2 linked regions of the Prochlorococcus marinus str. GP2 genome follow. The protein of the gene in region 1 interacts with the protein of each later gene in a pairwise test. Links are inferred from orthologs where the notes say so. Each region holds a gene or a part of one and is shown in the gene's direction. Other genes may lie near its edges.

Evidence for each region.
Region 2: the proteins of crtE (region 1) and purT interact in binary tests that used the Escherichia coli proteins (3 or more experiments, as listed by UniProt). The link is inferred for Prochlorococcus marinus str. GP2 from one-to-one orthologs.

What each region holds. Positions count from the first base shown.
Region 1 is NZ_JNAH01000005.1:49,335-56,678, reverse strand. Bases 2,904-5,761 are described here. They hold crtE (geranylgeranyl diphosphate synthase CrtE), read left to right. Parts: upstream 2,904-3,810; coding sequence 3,811-4,713; downstream 4,714-5,761. Other genes in these bases: EU91_RS03485 (cobyrinate a,c-diamide synthase), read right to left, coding at 5,199-5,761; EU91_RS03480 (divergent PAP2 family protein), read left to right, coding at 4,723-5,202; folD (bifunctional methylenetetrahydrofolate dehydrogenase/methenyltetrahydrofolate cyclohydrolase FolD), read left to right, coding at 2,904-3,773. In the rest of the region: EU91_RS03455 (2-isopropylmalate synthase), read left to right, coding at 1-847; EU91_RS03460 (hypothetical protein), read left to right, coding at 929-1,321; EU91_RS03465 (HDIG domain-containing metalloprotein), read right to left, coding at 1,330-2,802; more of folD, read left to right, coding at 2,877-2,903; more of EU91_RS03485, read right to left, coding at 5,762-6,590; EU91_RS03490 (glucose-6-phosphate dehydrogenase assembly protein OpcA), read right to left, coding at 6,594-7,344.
Region 2 is NZ_JNAH01000004.1:309,925-315,687, reverse strand. What follows is about bases 1-2,985. They hold purT (formate-dependent phosphoribosylglycinamide formyltransferase), read left to right. Parts: upstream 1-897; coding sequence 898-2,073; downstream 2,074-2,985. Other genes in these bases: pepN (aminopeptidase N), read right to left, coding at 2,944-2,985; EU91_RS03735 (hypothetical protein), read right to left, coding at 2,382-2,543; EU91_RS03730 (hypothetical protein), read left to right, coding at 2,167-2,367; EU91_RS03720 (hypothetical protein), read left to right, coding at 644-886; EU91_RS03715 (glutathione peroxidase), read right to left, coding at 18-497. Outside these bases: more of pepN, read right to left, coding at 2,986-5,550; EU91_RS03745 (hypothetical protein), read right to left, coding at 5,600-5,763. UniProt on the Escherichia coli protein: Involved in the de novo purine biosynthesis. Catalyzes the transfer of formate to 5-phospho-ribosyl-glycinamide (GAR), producing 5-phospho-ribosyl-N-formylglycinamide (FGAR). Formate is provided by PurU via hydrolysis of 10-formyl-tetrahydrofolate.

The sequences.
Region 1 (7,344 bases):
CAATAGGAATCCAGATTCACCTACTCCTCTCACAGCCATAAGAACAGAAGAAATAACAAAAACCTCTAGGCTTGTTTCCAACCTCACTGGAATGACTGTTCAACCTAATAAAGCAATTGTGGGAGCTAACGCTTTTGCACATGAGTCGGGCATTCATCAGGATGGGGTCTTAAAAAATAGGTTAACTTATGAAATTATTGATGCAAAAACTGTTGGTTTGAGTGACAACAAAATATCATTGGGAAAACTTAGTGGAAGAAGTGCTGTAAGAGCAAGATTAGAAGAGATGGGGTATGATTTGAGCAGGGAAGACTTAAATGATGCTTTCGCACGTTTTAAGGATTTAGCTGATAGGAAAAGAGAAATTACTGATAGAGATTTAGAAGCAATTGTAAGTGAACAAGTACAGCTTCCAGAAGCAAAATTTCAATTAAGTCTTGTACAAGTAAGTTGTGGCAATGCATCTAAACCTACAGCCACCATCACGCTTTTAAACACGGAAGATCATACTGAGAATACTTCTGTATCAATAGGTACTGGACCTGTTGATGCTGTGTGCGAGGCTTTAAATAAATTAGCTAAAGTTCCTAATGAATTAATTGAATTTTCTGTAAAGTCGGTAACTGAAGGTATTGATGCTTTGGGCGAAGTAACAATAAGAATAAGAAGGAATAACAAGATATATTCTGGCCACTCTGCTGACACGGATGTTGTAGTTGCTGCGGCTAATGCTTATGTTAATGCTTTAAATAGGCTTATATTTTCTGAGAAAAAAAATTCAATTCACCCACAATTTGATACTTTAGAAAACTCCGAGAAAACATCCCTATCTAATCCCGCAAATTGAATAATTTCTTAGGATTATTAAGTAGAACTAAAAATAGCCTCTTAATACTGTAGATTTAATAAATAGTTAAAGTAGTAAATAATGAGAGAAAGGCTACTAGGATATTGGGCACTTTCGTGGGTTGGATTGATCAGCAATATAATTGCACTTCCGATAATCGCATTAATAATAAGTTATGGACCTCCACTAAAAGTCGCAAATATAACTCTTGCTATAAGTCTCGGATGGCCTGCTGCGATCGTTGGAATAGTTTCTTCAGCAGCTCTTCTTGCAGAGAGAAAATGGGGAGTAACTTTAACTCTAGTATCTCTATCAATGGTAATTTCTGGTACGGGCCCTTATTCAGTAGTGAGGCTCATAACTCTTCAAGACATTTTTGGTATTGGTGGGTTTACTCTTTTAATAACATTATTGAGTACGTTAGCTCTTCTATATTGGTGTAATCCAAAACATCGAAGAAGTATTAGGCTATAAATTAAAAATTAAGAAAAAGTATTATTATTAGTAGTTGGATATTGAATTCTTCTATGTCTAATTCTTTTCCATACATTTAAGAATGCCCTTTTTATTAAAAAAATTTCTCCCTTAGATAAATTACTATGATCTAATTGACCATCTTTTTGTCTAGAAAAAATAATTTTAGATATTATTTCTAAAGCTTCGCTATCAGATGCACTAATATCCATAGCTCTTAATGCTGCTTCACATCCATCAGCTAGCATTAAAATAGCTGTTTCTTTTGACTGAGGAACAGGACCATTGTATCTAAAATCATTTTCATTAATCTTCATATTTTTTTCTTTAGCCTTATGAAAAAAATAACCCATTTTAAGAGTACCTTGATGTTCTGGAATAAAATTAACTATTGGTTTTGGTAGTCTATTTTTTCTTGCATACCTTAAACCTTCATCAACATGTGCCTGTAATACCTCTGCACTTCTTAAAGGATCATCTATTTCATCATGTGGATTATTTGCACCATCTTGATTTTCAATAAACCAATTAGGGGCATGTAATTTACCAACATCATGATATAGTGCTCCAGTTTTAACTAGATCAACATCACCACCAATCATTCTTGTTGCTTCTTCTGCTAAACCACATATAAGTAAGGTATGTTCAAAAGTACCAGGAGCTTCTATAGACAATCTTCTTATGAGAGGTTTCTCTTTATCAGCCAATTCTAGTAATCTAGCTTTAGTTAATAGTCCAAATATTGACTCAAAAATTGGAATAAATAAAATAGTAAAAAGCATTACTATTGCCAATAACAAAGAATCTGAAAATATTTCGCCATTTGCAAAAACAAATTCTTGCTTTTCAATAAGAGATATTTTATCTTCACCTATTAATATCCATTGACTAAAGAATGATCCTATGGGAAGAAAAATTGATAGTTGAAGTAACTGTGCTCTACTTCTTATTCTTCCTCCAAGTACTGATACTACAGAAGCGCAAACTAATAAAATAAAAAATAAATTATTATTAATAGCAACTTGTGGTTCAGGCCAAATAAAACTTGCTATTGATACCCAAGTTAAAGCCGTTATGCTTCCCAATCCTTGAGATATTATTAATGCTGGTGGAATTATCAAAGATAATGGACTTATGGTTGAAACTAAGACTAATTTTGCAGCTTGCACTGCCAAAAGAAGAGTAATGACTAAGATGATCTGTATTGAAGAAATTGTAGGATTCTCTTTTTTAGAAACTAATATCAAAATCCAGGAGCTAATAAGTGCTTCAGTAAATGTCAAAAGCCAAGAAAAAATATCTGAGATACTTAGAGGAGAAATAAGAAGTAATTTATAAGAAGAAATTATTGAAATTAAAATGCATATTAAAAAAATTATGAGATTATCAATCTTTGAAATTCTTGTTGGATTCTTAAGTGGAACTTGACTCCTTTTCCACAGATAAAACAATTTTCTTACGGACGTTGTAATGTTTTGCACAGATTATAAATAATCTATTTGAATAGTTTTAAAATTATAGGCATGCTAGATATAAAAAGAAGAATTTTTTCAAAATGTCATTAAAATTAGACGGTAAAAAATTATCTCTTGAAATTGAGGAAAGATTGAATAACTATATTTCTGGTAATAAAAAAAATGCAAAAAGAGCTCCTGGTTTAGCAGTTATAAGAATAGGTGAAGATCCCGCGAGTGGTGTTTATGTAAACAATAAGGAAAAAGCATGTTCAAGGGTTGGGATAAAGAGCTTCATTTTTCATCTTAAAGATAATGTAGATCAAAAAGAGGTTGAACAATTGATAAAAAAACTAAACTTTGATAAGGATATTGATGGAATGTTGCTTCAACTCCCCATCCCAGAGAAGTTTGATGAGCAACGACTAATAAGTTATATCAATCCAAGCAAAGATGTAGATGGGTTAAATGAGATAAACATCGGCAAATTAGTGAAAAATGAGCCTGCGATGAGATCATGCACACCAGCAGGAATTATTAATTTATTAAGATCCCATAATATTACAATTGAAGGTAAGAAAATTGTTGTCATCGGAAGAAGTTTGCTTGTTGGGAAACCCCTATCGCTTATGTTGTTGAATCTAAATGGCACGGTAACAATGACTCATTCAAAAACTTCAAATTTGAATAAAGTTTGTAAGGAAGCCGACATTCTTATTGCGGCTGCAGGAAAACCTAATCTTGTAGATTCGAGTTTTGTGAAAGAAGGAGCAGTAATTATTGATGTTGGAATACATAGATTAAAAAGTTCCGATAAAAATCAAACCAGATTATGTGGCGATGTATTATTAGAAGATGTCATTTCTAAAGTATTTGCTTACACACCTGTACCAGGAGGTGTTGGGCCAATGACAGTAACAATGTTACTTGTAAATACTATTTTTAGCTGGCAAAAACAATTTGGTTTATCATCAACTCTTAATGACCTTTTGCCATAAACTCCACGATGAAAAAATTTTTTACTAAAGGGATAAAATGACTGAAGTTATAAATAGTATTTCTGATTTTGAAAAATATCTTAAAAGCACGAAAAAGTTAGTAGAAGAAGCACTTGATTTCTCTCTAGGTCCTGAAAATCCAGAAATACTTAGGGAATCAATGAGATATTCCCTTTTAGCAGGAGGGAAAAGAATACGTCCAATTTTATGTTTAGCATCTTGCTCACTAGCTGGTGGAGAACCCTCTCTTGCTGTTCCAACTGCAGTAGCAATAGAAATGATCCATACAATGTCCTTGATTCATGATGATCTGCCCGCTATGGATAACGATGACTTGAGGAGAGGTAGGCCGACAAATCATAAAGTATATGGAGATGCAATAGCTATTCTTGCAGGTGATGCTTTATTAACCAGGGCCTTTGAAATGGTCTCTTTAAGAAGCCCTGGAGTCGATCCAAATAGATTATTGAATGTAGTAGGCGAATTATCACTAGTTGCTGGTGCACCAGGCCTAGTCGGGGGACAAGTTGTTGATTTGGAATGCGAAGGCAAAGAAGTTGACCTTGAAACTCTCGAATATATTCATCTTCATAAGACTGGAGCTTTATTAAAGGCTTGCGTAAGAACAGGCGCGATGATAGCAGGCGCTAACGAAAAATTATTACAAGCCCTAACAACATACGCAGAGGGAATTGGTTTAGCCTTCCAAATAATAGATGATATTCTTGATTTAACTTCCAGCAGTGAAAAGCTTGGTAAAACTGCAGGGAAAGATCTTTTAGCTGACAAGACTACTTACCCTAAACTACTTGGAATGGAGGAGTCAAAGAAAAGAGCGTTTGATTTAGTTGAAAAAGCAAAAAAAGCAATTGAACCTTGGGGTGTAGATGCAAAGTATTTAATATCCTTAGCCGACTTTATTACAAATAGAGACAGTTAATAAAAATTTATGTCTGAGTTTTTTTCCTTTTTTAATAATTCAGTACTTTTCTGGAGTTTATTATCCTGTTTAGTAGCTCAATTTTTCAAAATTTTATTCAATTTTTTTTCAACTGGCGAGATAAGATTTGGAATTATGCTCGAGACAGGTGGTATGCCTTCGAGTCATTCCGCCTTAATAACTGGTGCTGCATCTGGTATAGGTTATGAATTAGGATTTGATAGCTCAATATTCGCATTATCAGTTGCTGTAGCACTAATAGTTATGTATGACGCTAGTGGTGTTCGAAAATCAGCTGGGATTCAAGCTGCAGAAATCAATAAACTATCAAAGAAACTAGACCCTCAATCAGAATTACTTTTAAAAGAAACCCTGGGCCACACAAAAACTGAGGTCATGGTGGGAAGTTTTTTAGGGCCATTAATCACTTTGCCTGGAATGTTTTTTTTAGGTTCTCCTCTCAAAATATTTGATTTTATAGTTAACTAGCAATCCTTTGAAAAGCTAATTTGGGTAGCATCTATGAAATTTTTTGCGACTTCACGAGAACTTGGCATATGTAAGTGAATCCAACTTGCATGTAATTTTTCATCAAAAAAACCTTCATTTTTGTATTTAGTTTTCCAAGATTTAATTTTCCAAGGAGAAGGCAGTTTCTTCTTATACTCAGCTTTTCTTAAATCAAGTTCAGATAAATTGTTTTCAATTTCCCAATAATGAAATTCATGTCCTCTAATTAATTGATTTTGTTTAATGATCGGAGTATCTTTTAAACCCTCAATGTATCGATAACCTACTGAGAGTTTACTTTTTTTGGATCTAAAAGGTAGGATGCCACTCATTTTATGATTATTGCCATTTTCATCTTTTATAAAGTCTCCTAAAATCATCATCCCTCCACACTCTGCATATATAAATCCATTTTTGCGGAATTTCCTTAACGAATTTAAGCTTTTTATGGAGTTACTTATATGATCAGCATATTTTTCAGGGAACCCCCCAGGAATAATTAAAGAAGAAGCCTCATTAGGTATTTCTTCATCATCATAAATACTCCATGAAATCAATGGTATGCCAATTTCAGCCAAAAACTCTCTAGTTTCAGGGTATTGAAAATGAAATATTTTATCTTCTGCAATCGCAATAGGTTTACCTCTGTCTATTTTAAAATCTGCAAAACTGACAGAATTAAATATTTTCTTTTGAGGAGATTTCAGAAATTTAATAAGAGAAAACACATCAAGATTTTGTTCGGCAAAATTTGCAAAATATTCAACATCAATTTCTTTACTATTGTCCAATGGAGATACCAAACCTAAATTAGCTTTATTTAAAGTTATTTTTGAATCAGATGGTAAAAAACCGAGAATTTCGATGTCTTCATTTTTAAACACTTCTTTGATTAATTTTTTATGTCTATCTGAATTAACGTTATTAAATATAATTCCAGATATTAACAACTCACTATCGAAATTTTTAAAACCTCGAACAGTAGCCAAAAGAGAAGCTACTTGACCTCTCGCATTAACAATAAAAATTACTGGGGTATTGAGAAGTTTAGATATATCTGCTGTGCTGGAATAGGTCGTCGACCCTAATCCATCAAATAGGCCCATTGCTCCTTCAATTAATGAGAATTCATATTTCAAAGAATGTTTTAAAAAACTTTCTTGAACCCAATCCTCACCACTTAAAAAAATATCTAAATTCCTACAAATAGGTTGGCCAATTGAACTAAGTTGTTGTTGATCAAGATAATCTGGGCCAACCTTGAAAGTTTGTACCTTTATACCTTTTGAAAACGCCCAACAAGATATCAAAAGCGATAATGTAGTTTTGCCACTATCAGTTGAAGGAGAAGATATTACACAAGGCATTTATTAGTTTGTAAAACCATTAAATATTTGAAGAGCTATTTTAATAGAATTTTCAAAAAGAGGACTAGTATTACCTCTACTACTTCCCAATAATTTACTTACATCATACTCTGATGAAAAAAAAGAATTTGGAACAACTTGTTCTATTAATTCCATATTAGCCATTCCCCCTGCTTCAAGTCTCATACATTCCACTGATTCACAGCCAAGTATTACACAAGTATTATTTTTTTGAACCTCACTAATTTTTGAAATCAACCTCAATCCAATTACTTGTCCTAAATGAATACTTGGATTCCCTAAAGATAAGGGATTAATTGATGTAGAAATTATTTCGCCATTAATTCTTTCAAACTCTATTTTTGTTGATTCTGTATCCCTATCAACTCTTAGAAAAGACCAACCAAGTTTATCGCTAATCCATGAGATCAAAAACAAAGCTTGAATAATATGATCTCCTGCGATATCAATATCAATATCAGTAATATGATCTAAAATTGGTCTTCTCGAAGGCGGATCAAAAATCATTGCTAATGATTCTCTCCAATTTTTTAACCTAACCCAATTCAAATCATTAATAGCTTTATTTGAATTATTTAATTGATCTAAAACTTTTAAACATCTCTTAGGCGATCCAAGAGCAGAATCAATTATTAACCTTAGTCCATAATTAGCAAAAGATTCGAAGATTTCAGGCGATTCATCCAAGCTTCCGTTCCACCACAACCATGAAGGTAATTCATGAATAAATAAT
Region 2 (5,763 bases), on another replicon or contig:
TAGTTATAAGAAGGTTTTTATGAATCTAAAGCTACTTCGATAGCTGCGATTAAGTTTTCGTCAAACGGTTTAACACCTGGTTTGAATCTTGCAATTACTTTACTATCTTTTCCTATCAGAAACTTTTCAAAATTCCATTCAACATCTCCTTCAGGTTCAACTTTGTTAAGTGTCGTATATGGTTCTGTAGTGTTGCCTTTGGCATGAACTTTTTCATAGATTTCAAACTTAACGCCATATTTTGTAGTGCAAAACTCTTTTATTTCTGAAAGAGAGCCGGGTTCTTGTTTCCCAAAATCATTACAAGGGAATGCAAGTATACTTAGGCCTTTGCTTGAATATAAATCATGTAGCTTTTGGAGATCTTCATACTGAGCAGTATTTCCGCAATAACTAGCTACATTAACAACTAAAATTACTTTACCTGAGTATTCACCAAGTTTTATAGATGACCCGTCAGAGGAAAGAACAGTGGTATTTTTTACGTCTACTTGCATGACTAAAAAAAAATTACCCTTTGAAGATAGCATTGTAAATCTTTTTTTGTGTTTAAATTATCTGATGGTTTCGGTTATTTCTTTTGTAAGTTTTAATTTTTCATTTCTTTAACCCTTTATAATTAATATTATTATTCAATTTAAATTTGGACCCTTTAGACCCACTTACTGAAATTATTAATTCCGGTCAAGGTTTTTCACCTGCAATCGCTTTTGAGAGAATTATTTGGGCAATGATTGGACTCTTTTTTTTAGGCGCAGTTTCAAGATCAATAACTAATAGCATGCGAAGTCAAAATTGGTTTGGTAGAAAATTTTTATTTAGTTTTTCTAAAGATAAAAAAATTACAAATGATTCATCATCACATCCTTCTGGTGAAGACGAATAAATTTAATAAATATGAAAGATTCAATTTTTTCTAAAAAAAGAATTTTATTGCTTGGTAGTGGCGAGCTCGGAAAAGAATTAGTAATAGAATCTAAAAGATTAGGATTAGAAGTTATTGCAATTGATCAATATGAAAATGCACCTGCAATGCAAGTCGCTGATTATTCAAGAGTAATTGATATGAGAGATAAAATTATTTTAAAAAATGTTATAAATGAATTTAAGCCTGATTATGTTGTGCCAGAAATAGAGGCACTCTCAATTGAAGCCCTAAAAGAACTAGAGGATGAGGGAATCAATATTGTTCCCAACGCCAGAACTGTAGAAATTACAATGAATAGAGATAAAATTAGAGACTTAGCCTCTAGAGATTTAAAAATAAAAACTGCAAAGTTTGATTATATTTTTGAATTTGATGATTTAGAAAAAAAAGCTGATGAAATTGGATTCCCACTTTTGCTTAAGCCTTTAATGAGCTCTTCAGGAAAGGGACAGAGTTTGGTTGAAACAAAACATGATTTACAAAATGCTTGGAAACAGGCACAAGCAAATTCAAGAGGGAAGGTTAAAGGAGTAATTATTGAAGAATTTATTAATTTTGATTTTGAGTTTACTCTTTTAACTGTAAGAAAAGAAAATGGTGAAAATATTTTTTGTTTACCAATTGGACATCTTCAATCTAATGGAGACTATCAATGCAGTTGGCAACCTATAGAAATCAAGGAGTCCTTAATTATTGAAGCTAAGAGAGTGACAAGTAGAATATTAAATAATCTTAATGGAGCTGGATTATACGGAGTAGAGTTTTTTATAAAAGGAAGTGAGGTTATATTTTCAGAATTATCCCCAAGACCACACGACACTGGTATGGTTACATTAGTTAGTCAAAATATTAATGAATTTGAATTACATTTAAGGGCTTTTTTGAATTTACCAATACCTCGTATAGATCTAATAGAACCCTCTGCAACCAGAGTTATACTATCTAATCAAGAGTATCTAAATCCTATTTATGAAGGTCTTAATGAAGCATTAGAATTTGAAAAGACTAAAGTTCTTATTTTTGGCAAACCACTTTCCAGAAAAGGCAGAAGAATGGGTGTTGTTCTCTCATCAAATTCTGACCTTAATTTGGCTAGAAAAAATGCAGATGAAGCTGCTCTTAAAATAAAAGTAAGTACTTCATAAATATTAAATAAAAATAACGAAAAAAATACTTATTTCCTTTGTTTTTATTCTATGTCTCTTTAGGTATCATTTAAGTATGTTTTTTATTTCGAAATGATAGAAAATTATAAAGGTTGGGACATAACTTTAAATTGGGATAATAAAGATTATCTCGAGAGGGATACTACTATGAGTAATTTTTTTAATCAAAAGGAAAAATGGATTGGTGTACACTTAAATGGTGAAAAAATCTATGGATCTTCTCTAAAAGAAATTAGACATATTATTGATTATCCTAGTTTGCATGAAAAGTAGGTTAAATGATTTTTTTAATTATCCTGATTATTTTCATTATCTTCAATAAGTTCATTAGCAAGTTTTCTCAAATCTCCCTTAATCGAGACCCATGTAAAGGCGATTATAAAAATTGAAGCAGATATTGCAACTATGATTTTTTCTACAGGGGACATTCCAAGTGCAATAGCAAACATTTCAAACTAAATAATAATTTTTTATTATATTGAATTTTTTTAAATAGTTAGAATCAAATTTTTTTTTGCAATGATATTTAATTATTAAAAATATAATAAATAAATTAAAATTACTTATTTTATTTATTGTTTCTGATTTCAATTTTATTCAGTAAGATTAAATTATGGAAACAAAAAAGTGCCCCCAATGTAAAAATTTAATTTTAAAAACTTCCCCAACATGTTTATATTGTGGCAGACCTAATAAATTTATAACTAAGGAATATGTAAATAAAAAGTGGAATAAAGATAATAATAAAAATGTATTTGATTATATTTTTATTAATAAGTATCTTGTATTTATTTTATTTCTAATATTTACAATTGTTATTATTATATTTAGTTAAATAACATCAATTAATCACTCTATTATTGCATCTAATACTTCTTTAGTATTTGTTGATAGTTTATTTTTTTTAATCTGCTTTATTGCTTCTACCATATTATTTTTGTAAGGTTCTGAATAATAATTGTATCTGCTAAATACTTTCACAAATCGGGAAATTACGATTGGATTTAATTTATCAAAGTCAATTATCTTTTTTGCAATATATTTATAACCAGAACCATCCATTGCATGAAAATTACTATTTCTTGTTACGAAAGTATTTAATATAGCTCTTAAAGTGTTTGGTGATTTTGAATCAAAAAACTTATTTTCAAATAATCTTTCAATGCTGTTTGTTTTCTCATCAATTTCTATAGATGCATTGAATGAGAACCAACTATCCAAAACGACACTATTATTTTTCCATTTATTGAAGAAAATATTTGAAATAATTTTTCTTTCAGGACAATTAATCCTACTGAAAGAATTCAATGCAGATTTTGCTAGCGTCATCGAATTACTATCGACATAATTAATTATTTTGCATTTAATTTCCTCATCATTACCGTGCAACAGTAGTTTCCAAATTGTTTCGATTAGTTTTCTTTCATTTTTACCTTCTGGCCAAACTTTATCTAGATTTTTCTCTATTTCTTGAAGCTTAAAATATAATACTTCTTTTAACTTGGTACCGAATAAATGATTTAATTCGTCAATAGTTTTATATATCTTTAGAGGATCTATATTTTCCATCTCTGATTCAATTTCAGCAAATGTCGGAATACTTAGTAATTCTGATAAGAGATACAAATTTATATCTTTATTTTTTATAAATGATATTAAAGTGCTTATTAATTTATTTTCAACTTTATGATCTGGCTTTTCATCTAATCTACACAAAATTATTTTTTTGAATAATTCTCTTACAGTATTAGATAGTGTAAAAAAATCTTTTTCATATTTTAAGATTAAAAATTTTTCATCCAAGGTAGTGTCAGATTCCCACTCAACTGGTGAAGAGAATTCGCGAAAATAAGTCACTAAAGGGATATGGAGGTGAGATCTAACATTCCTAAAAATAAATTCTTGTTTTTTTGTTTTTAAAACAACTGTTTTTTCTATTCTTTTATTGTCTCCGAAAAATATAGCCAGATTTATAGGAATTATTAGAGGTAAATCATTATAGGGGTTCTTCTTTATTGGATTACTTTGGGAGGCTTCAATTGTGAGTTTTTCGTCTGTTTGATGCCAGATTCTCTTGAATTTAACTTTTGGTGTGCCATTTTGCTTGTACCAGACTTTAAATTCTTCAGGATCAATTTCCTTATTAAGCTCTAAAATTTTATCGACAAATTGGTCTATTGTTGCTGCCTTCCCATCATATGTTGAGATGTAATTACTAAATCCTTTATAGAAATTTTCATCTTTTACAAGCTTGTTAAGCATTCTAATTATTTCTGATCCTTTTTCGTATATCGTGGTCGTATAGAAATTGTCTATTTCTTGGTATCTTTCTGGCATTACAGGATGCGATGTTGGACCAGAATCCTCTCTAAATTGATTTCTTCTAAGAAATTTTGCATCCTCAAGTCTCTTGATTTCATGATTATGAAGGTCTGCTGTGAACTGTTGATCTCTGAAGACTGTTAAACCCTCTTTAAGAGATAATTGAAACCAATCTCTACAAGTCACTCTATTACCCGTCCAATTATGGAAGTATTCATGGGCGATCACACCCTCTATTCTCTCTAATTCCTCATCAGTTGTTGTTTCAGAATTAGCGAGTATTAGTTTTGAGTTGAAAATATTGAGACTTTTATTTTCCATTGCTCCCATATTAAAGTGCCTGATTGCAACTATATTGAACAATGACAAATCGTATTCAAGGTTATATTTATCTTCGTCCCATCTCATGGATTTCTGTAAGGAACTTATTGCATGTTGGACATATTTTTCATCACCATACTCAACGTAAATATTTATTTTTACTTTTTTATTCGATTTTGTTATGAAATTATCTTTTACACAATTAAGTTTGCCCGCTACTAATGCAAATAGATATGAAGGTTTCGGATATGGGTCTTCCCAAATTATTTCATGTCGATTATTTGTAAGATCATTTTCTTTTACGATGTTACCATTTGAAAGTAAAACAGGATAATCATTCTTGTCGGACTCAATTCTCACAGTGTATTTGCTTAGAATATCAGGCCTATCAGAGTGAAAACTTATTCTTCTAAATCCCTCTGCCTCACATTGAGTAGTTATAATTCCATTACTCTCATACATTCCTAAAAGGGATGTATTTTCTTTTGGTTTAATTACCCCTTCTATTGTTAATAAAAAATTTTCTTTATTTATATTTTTAATTTTTAGGTTATTTTTTTGCTGTTTGTAGTATTCCTCTTCTAGTAATGAGTCATCTATAAATATTTTTTTTATTAATATATCCGTACCATCAAGAATTAGATTTCTGGTATTCTTATTTATTTTTACCAATTTTAATTTGGTTGTAACATTTACAGCATTTTTCATAATTACGAAGTCCAAAAAAATTTCTGGAATTTCATAATCAAAAATCTTGTAATCTTCAAGTTTTACATAGCTTGAAATACTCTTTTGGATATTTGGATTGTTCATATTTACAAAGAAGCTTAGAAGTTAAATAATCTATAACATTAGTTTGAAATTATAAGTTTGGCCTATTATCTTCTGTTTCACAAAAATGTGTTTTAATCTCCCCAGAAGGTAGTAGTTCGTATAAAGAAGGATTATTAATATCAGGCGATCCGTCCTTATTAAATTGATACCTCCAGTCCCATTTTTTATCTGTAAAGGAAATATAATCTTTTC